DNA from 2 places in the Streptomyces sp. NPDC127068 genome. Region 2 is predicted to be linked to the other one. Evidence: riboswitches for the same ligand, from Rfam matches in the RefSeq annotation. Region 2 holds a riboswitch; the other holds the start of a gene.

Region 1 (3,396 bases), on a different contig from region 2:
TCCTGTTCACCCAGGACCGGGGCTGGGGACCCGCCGAACTGGGCGGCCTCCTCGCGGCGTTCAGCATCGGCGGGGCGGCGACGGGACTGACCTTGGCCGCCGTCTCCCGGGTTCCCCGCGCACCCGCCGTCATGGCCACGGCGCTCCTGCTCTGCGGCCTGGCCGTGGCGGCGTTGGGCCGGACGCAGACCCTGTCGACCGCGCTGCTGTGGTGCGGCCTGCTGGGTGCGGTCTCCGGTACCGCGGGAACACTCGCGCACGCGTTGGTGCAACGGGCCACCGAACCCCGGTACCTCGGGCGGATCACCTCCGTCACCACCCTGTGCACCCTCGGACTCGCGCCCGCCCTCTACCCCCTGGCGGGTGTCGTCACCGCACGGTGGGGCGTCGGTGCGTTCTTCCTGGGCTGCGGGGCCGTCTGCGTCGCCGCGGTGGCGCTGTCGCTCACCGCGCCTGTGCGGCGCGCGGAACTGTGACCGCGCGCCGCACCGGTATCCGCCCGGACGACGGGTGCGCCCGGCGTCAGACGCCGCCGGTCGGGGAGAACTCACCGGCGAACGCAGCCGCCATCCGCAGCTGCGGGGCCGCCTCGGCGTCCCGCCCCTGACGCTCCAGCGTCCGGCCCAGCATCAGCCGCGCGTAACCCTCGACGGGGTCCCGCTCCAGGACCGCGCGGAGCTGCTCCTCCGCCCGACCCAGCTGCGCGGAGTGGTAGTAGGCACGGGCGAGCAACAGTCGCGGGGCGACCTGCTCCGGCTCCTCCTCGACCAGACCGCCCAGGATGCGCGCGGCCGTCAGGTACTCCTTGGAGTCGAAGAACATGCGGGCCCGGTCCCAGCGCTCCGCCGCCGTGCCGAACTCGTAGTACGCCGTGCTCACCATGACCTCCTTCGACGATGTGACACCCGCCCCAACCGGGTCGGACGGGTGGATATTCCCCGAGCCCCCGGGCCCGCGGGCGTCTCGCCTCACCATCCGGAATGTGGGCGGCACTGTCCGAACCCGGAAGGTCCCTCTAAGCTGATCGGCGCAGCTGGTTCGCCCTGTCCGCCAGACAGACGCGTCGCAAGAGGGAACCCGGTGGGAATCCGGGACTGCCCCGCAGCGGTGAGTGGGAACGACCGCCGTCATACGCACTGGATCCGGCCAACGGATCTGGGAAGCGACGGCCAGTAGGTGTCCGTCCCGACGGACGTGCCCGCGAGTCCGAAGACCTGCCCGCTGCCCGTGCGCGACCGATCGCGCACGGCATCCCGGTGACCTCGTGGGCGGGTCGGAGGAACCTCGGACACCTGTCCGAGGAGTGCACACCAGACGGACCGCTGCGCCCCGCGCGCACCCCCGGGCCCGTCGGGTCTGTCGTCCCTTCGCGTCCTCGTCCCGTCCCCGGGATTCGCAGGACACATCTCGCGAAGGAGAGTTCCGTGACAGCCCAGCCCGCAGCCGCGGCAGCACGAGCCACCGTGTACGGCTACCCCCGTCAGGGCCAGCACCGGGAACTGAAGAAGGCCGTCGAGGGTTACTGGAAGGGCCGTGTCACCGCCGACGCCCTCCGCCGGACCGCCGCCGACCTCCGTCGGACGAACTGGCGACGACTGGCCGACGCCGGCGTCCACGAAGTGCCGACCGGTGACTTCTCGTACTACGACCACGTGCTGGACACCAGCGTCATGGTCGGCGCCGTACCCGAACGGCACCGCGGTGCCCACACGGCGGACCCGCTCGACGGCTACTTCGCCATGGCGCGCGGCACCCAGGACGTCGCACCGCTGGAGATGACCAAGTGGTTCGACACCAACTACCACTACCTGGTCCCCGAACTCGGCCCCGACACCGTCTTCCGGGCCGACTCGACCAAGCAGGTCTCCGAACTGAAGGAGGCCCTCGCCCTCGGGCTCACCGCCCGCCCGGTCCTCGTCGGGCCCGTCACCTATCTGCTGCTGGCCAAGCCCGCACCCGGCGTCGCCCCCGACTTCGAGCCGCTGACCCTGCTGGACCGGCTGCTGCCCGTGTACGCCGAGGTCCTCGCCGACCTCCGTGCCGCCGGCGCCACATGGGTCCAACTCGACGAACCCGCCCTGGTCCAGGACCGCACCCCGGCCGACCTGAACGCCGCCGCCCGCGCCTACCGCGACCTCGGCGGACTCACCGCACGACCCAAGCTGCTGGTCGCCTCGTACTTCGACCGCCTCGGCGACGCCCTGCCCGTCCTCGCCAAGGCCCCCGTCGAGGGCCTCGCCCTCGACTTCACGGAGCGCGCCGCCGGCAACCTCGACGACCTCGCCGCCGCCGGTGGCCTGCGGGGCAAGCGCCTGGTCGCGGGGGTGGTCAACGGCCGCAACATCTGGATCAACGACTACGAGAAGTCCCTCGCCACCCTCGGCACCCTGCTCGGCCTCGCCGACCAGGTGGACGTGGCCGCCTCCTGCTCCCTGCTCCACGTCCCGCTGGACGCCACCGCCGAACGGGACATCGACCCGCAGATCGCCCGCTGGCTCGCCTTCGCCCAGCAGAAGACCGCCGAGATCGTCACCCTGGCCAAGGGACTCGCCCAGGGCACCGGCGCCATCACCGCCGAACTCGCGGCCAACCGGGCCGACCTGGCGTCCCGCGCCGGGTCCCCCCTCACCCACGACCCGGCGGTCCGGGCCCGCACCGCCGCCGTCACCGACGCCGACGGCCGCCGCTCCCTGCCCTACGCCGAGCGGACCGCCGCCCAGCGGTCCCACCTGGGCCTGCCGCTGCTGCCCACCACCACCATCGGCTCCTTCCCGCAGACCGACGAACTCCGCACCGCCCGCGCCGACCTGCGGGCGCGACGCCTCGACACCGCCGGGTACGAGGAGCGCATCAAGGACGAGATCCGGGAGGTCATCGCCTTCCAGGAGAAGGCCGGCATCGACGTGCTGGTGCACGGCGAGCCCGAACGCAACGACATGGTGCAGTACTTCGCCGAGCAGCTCACCGGCTACCTCGCCACCCAACACGGCTGGGTCCAGTCCTACGGCACCCGATACGTCCGGCCGCCGGTGCTGGCCGGGGACATCTCCCGCCCCGAGCCGATGACCGTCCGCTGGACCGCCTACGCCCAGTCGCTCACCGAACGGCCCGTCAAGGGCATGCTGACCGGTCCGGTCACCATGCTCGCCTGGTCCTTCGTCCGCGACGACCAGCCCCTCGGCGACACCGCCCGCCAGGTCGCCCTCGCCCTGCGCGACGAGGTCAACGACCTCGAAGCCGCCGGGACCTCCGTCATCCAGGTCGACGAACCCGCGCTCCGCGAGACCCTGCCGCTGCGCTCCGCCGACCACGCGGACTACCTGGACTGGGCCACGGAGTCGTTCCGTCTCACCACCAGCGGGGTGCGTCCGGCCACCCAGATCCACACCCACATGT
Region 2 (3,396 bases):
CGCACACGACGATCCTCGTCGCCGTGTGCGTCGTGGTGTCCGGGCTCGGCCACGCCCTGGCGTCGGGGGTCTCGCCCTCGTTCCAGGGCTACCTGGTCGCGATTCCCCCGGTGTCACTGCTCGCCTGGCGACTGACCCGCCGGGAACGGTCCGCGGGTGCGGTGATCGGGGCGAGCGCCGGGGCCCAGATCATGCTGCACGCGCTGTTCGGCCTGACCCACGGACCGGGCGGCACGGCGCACGGGGTCCACACGGCCCATCCGCGCCCCGTCACCGTGGACGGCACCGGCCTGGCCGGGAGCGCCGCGCTCGCCCTCTTCCGTTCCCTGCGCGGCCTATTCGACCTCTCCTCGGTCACCTCGGGCATGGCCAGCGCGCACGTGCTCGCGGGTGCGGTGTGCGGCTGGTGGCTCTGGCGGGGGGAGCGCTCGCTCGCCCAACTCGGCCGGGCGCTCGCGCTGTTCCTCGGGGGTCTGCTGCGGTTCGCCGTGGCCGCCCTGTGCGGGGCACAGGTCCTGCCGGCAGCGACTCCCGCCCCGGTCGAGCGTCGCGCGTCCGACCGCCTGCCGTCTCCGCTCGCCCTGTTGCGCGCGGCTCCCCGACGAGGGCCCCCTCCTTTCGCGTCCTGAGGTTTTGTCCACTTATTTCACCTTTGACGGGTTAAGTCCCGGACGCGAAGGGCGATTTGTCATGCCTTATTCACCTGGAGAAGGCGCACGATCCACCCGCAGCGGCGCTGCCGCCGCCCGGCACGCACACCGCGACGCGGAGATCACCACCTGGGCACTGGCCGCCGGCCTCGGCGACCAACGCGCCGCCGAACTCTTCGTCCACGCCACCTATGACGACGTACGGCGGTTCGTCGCCCATCTGACCACCGATGTACCGGGTTCGGAGGATCTGGCCCAGGAAACCTTTCTGCGCGCGCTGACCAGCCTCAGCGGATTCGCCGGACGGTCCTGTGCACGCACCTGGTTGCTGGCGATCGCCCGCCGGGTCGTCGTGGACCGGCTGCGCCGGGCCTCCGCACGGCCCAGGATCGCCGACAGCGCCGACTGGCTGACCGCCGCGGAGCGCGCGCAGCCCCGGCACCTCCCCGGCTTCGAGGAGTCGGTGGCCTTCATGGACGCGCTCGACTCGCTGGAACCCGGACGGCGCCAGGCGTTCGCCCTGACCCGGCTCCTCGGCCTGTCCTACGCGGAGGCGGCGGAGGCCCTCGACTGCCCGGTGGGCACCATCCGCTCCCGGGTGGCACGTGCCCGTCGGGACCTGGCCGCCAGCTGGCTGGAGCAGCCGAGCGGGGCCCCCGCCCTCGTGGCGGCCTGACCGTCCTCCCGGTGCGGGCGGTACCCGCCGCGCGCACCGGGACCGGCCCGTTCCCCGTTCCGGCCGTGTGACCTGCGCAGCAACCGTGCCCCAGGCATGGGTTCCGGGCACCGGGTCTGTCATGATGACGCGGAAAGGCGACGGCGGAACGAGGAAACCGGTGCGAATCCGGTGCGGTCCCGCCACTGTGATCGGCGAGCGAACCCCGAACGGCCCACTGCCCCTATGCGGGTGGGAAGGGCGGGGCGAGCGGTGACCCGAGAGCCAGGAGACTCACGCGGTCGCCTCCTCGACAGAACTGGGGCGGATCTCCCCAGAGGGGAGCGTGAGTCGGGATGCCCGAAGGGCCGCTGGCCGACGATCCGGTGCCGTGCCGGGTCGTGGTGTGCCGGGACTGCTGCTGCGGCAGCGCGAAGGTGATCGGAGTCGATCACTCCGCGCAGGTGGCGCGGCTGCGCGAGGCGACCTCGGTGACGATCGCCGCATGCCTGGACGTCTGCGATCAAGCCAATGTGATCGTCGTCCGCCCGTCGGCCGCCGGCCGCGCGGCCGGGGCTCGCCCCGTCTGGCTCGGCCTCGTCAATGACTCCGCCGCCACCGAGGACATCGTCTCCTGGGTCCGCGCCGGCGGCCCGGGCGTCGCCGCACCGCCGGACGTCCTCGACCTCTACGTCTTCACCCCGCCGCGGCGGGTCCGTACCGCGCAGTCCGACACGACGGGCTGAACCAACGAACCGACCGCGGGCGGCGCCGTGCCGTCCGTGGTGAGAGGACCGACCACACCATGGCCAGACGCTCCGTCGCCCTGTTCGCCGCAGCCGCCTTCCTGATAGCGGGCTGCGGTGGCGGTGGCACCGACGAGAAGACCGACGGCGCGGCCTCCGCGCCCGAGGGCTTCCCGGTCACCGTCACCAACTGCGGGGTGAAGACGACGTACCAGCGTCCCCCGCAGCGGGCGGTCTCCCTGAACCAGCACGCCACCGAGGTGCTGTTGGCGCTCGGGCTGGAGAAGTCCATGGTGGGCACCGCCTACTTGGACGACAAGATCCTGCCCGAGTACGCGGACGCCTACCGGGGCATCAAGGTCCTCGCGGACGAGTACCCGTCCTTCGAGGCGCTGCTCGCCGCCGAACCCGACTTCGCCTACGCGGGGTTCGCGAGCACCTTCGACGAGCAGGAGGGCCGCAGCCGCGCCGCGCTGACCAAGGCGGGCGTCAACTCCTACCTGAATGTGGAGGAGTGCCCCGAGGGACCGGTGACGATGGATCAGATCGAGACGGAACTCCGCTCGATCGGAAAGATCTTCGGGGTGAAGGACCGCGCCGAACGCGAGGTCAAGAAGGTCCGCACGAAGCTGAGCGGTGTCGAGGGCCAACTGAAGGGCGTCGACCCGGTCGAGGTGTTCGTCTACGACAGCGGCGACAAGACGGCGTTCACCGCGGGTGGTGCCGGCATCGGCAACGAGATGATCAAGGAGGCGGGCGGCCGGAACCAGTTCGACGACCTGGACAAGCAGTTCGGCGACGTCTCGTTCGAGCAGGTCGCCGAGCGGGCACCGGAGGCCATCGTCATCTACGACTACGGGGACAAGACCGTCGCCGACAAGAAGAAGTTCCTGCTCGCGCACCCCGCGTTGAAGGACGTCCCGGCGATCAAGAACAAGCGGTTCGCGGTGCTGCCGCTGTCCTCGACGGTGCTCGGCGTCCGGGTGCCGGCCGGGGTGTCGGACCTCGCCCGTCAGCTGCACCCGGACCGCTTCCAGTGACCGGCGCGCCCCGGGCGGCCGGGGCCGGTGCGCTGCACACCACCCCACGGGACCCGGCCCCGTCGCCCGACCCCCGGGAGGTCCGGACGGGTCGGGCCAAACCGCCGTACGCGCTGGTCCTCGTCCTGCTGGCCGCCCTGGTGGCGGTGGCGGGGACGGCGGGCATCGCCGTCGGCTCGGTCAACGTCCCCGCGGGCCAGGTGTGGAGCATCCTGCTGCACCGGGTGCACCCGGGACTCGCCGAGATGACCTGGACCCCGGTGCGGGAGACGATCGTCATGGACGTGCGGCTGCCGCGCGTCCTG

What was found. Region 2 has a riboswitch for cobalamin ahead of ACFWIA_RS17070 ((2Fe-2S) ferredoxin domain-containing protein). Riboswitches for the same ligand answer to the same signal wherever they lie in the genome.
Region 1: linked by a shared signal. The riboswitch ahead of metE (5-methyltetrahydropteroyltriglutamate--homocysteine S-methyltransferase) and the one ahead of ACFWIA_RS17070 ((2Fe-2S) ferredoxin domain-containing protein) in region 2 are both predicted to bind cobalamin.

The regions. Positions count from the first base shown of each region.
Region 1 covers NZ_JBHXEN010000038.1:50,628-54,023, reverse strand. The annotation lists gene ACFWIA_RS23330 (MFS transporter) at 1-476, shown strand, start outside; gene ACFWIA_RS23325 (tetratricopeptide repeat protein) at 523-882, opposite strand; cobalamin riboswitch at 1,018-1,237, shown strand; gene metE (5-methyltetrahydropteroyltriglutamate--homocysteine S-methyltransferase) at 1,425-3,396, shown strand, end outside.
Region 2 covers NZ_JBHXEN010000024.1:30,021-33,416, forward strand. The annotation lists gene ACFWIA_RS17060 (hypothetical protein) at 1-629, shown strand, start outside; gene ACFWIA_RS17065 (sigma-70 family RNA polymerase sigma factor) at 691-1,326, shown strand; cobalamin riboswitch at 1,474-1,601, shown strand; gene ACFWIA_RS17070 ((2Fe-2S) ferredoxin domain-containing protein) at 1,662-2,051, shown strand; gene ACFWIA_RS17075 (ABC transporter substrate-binding protein) at 2,111-3,091, shown strand; gene ACFWIA_RS17080 (FecCD family ABC transporter permease) at 3,205-3,396, shown strand, end outside.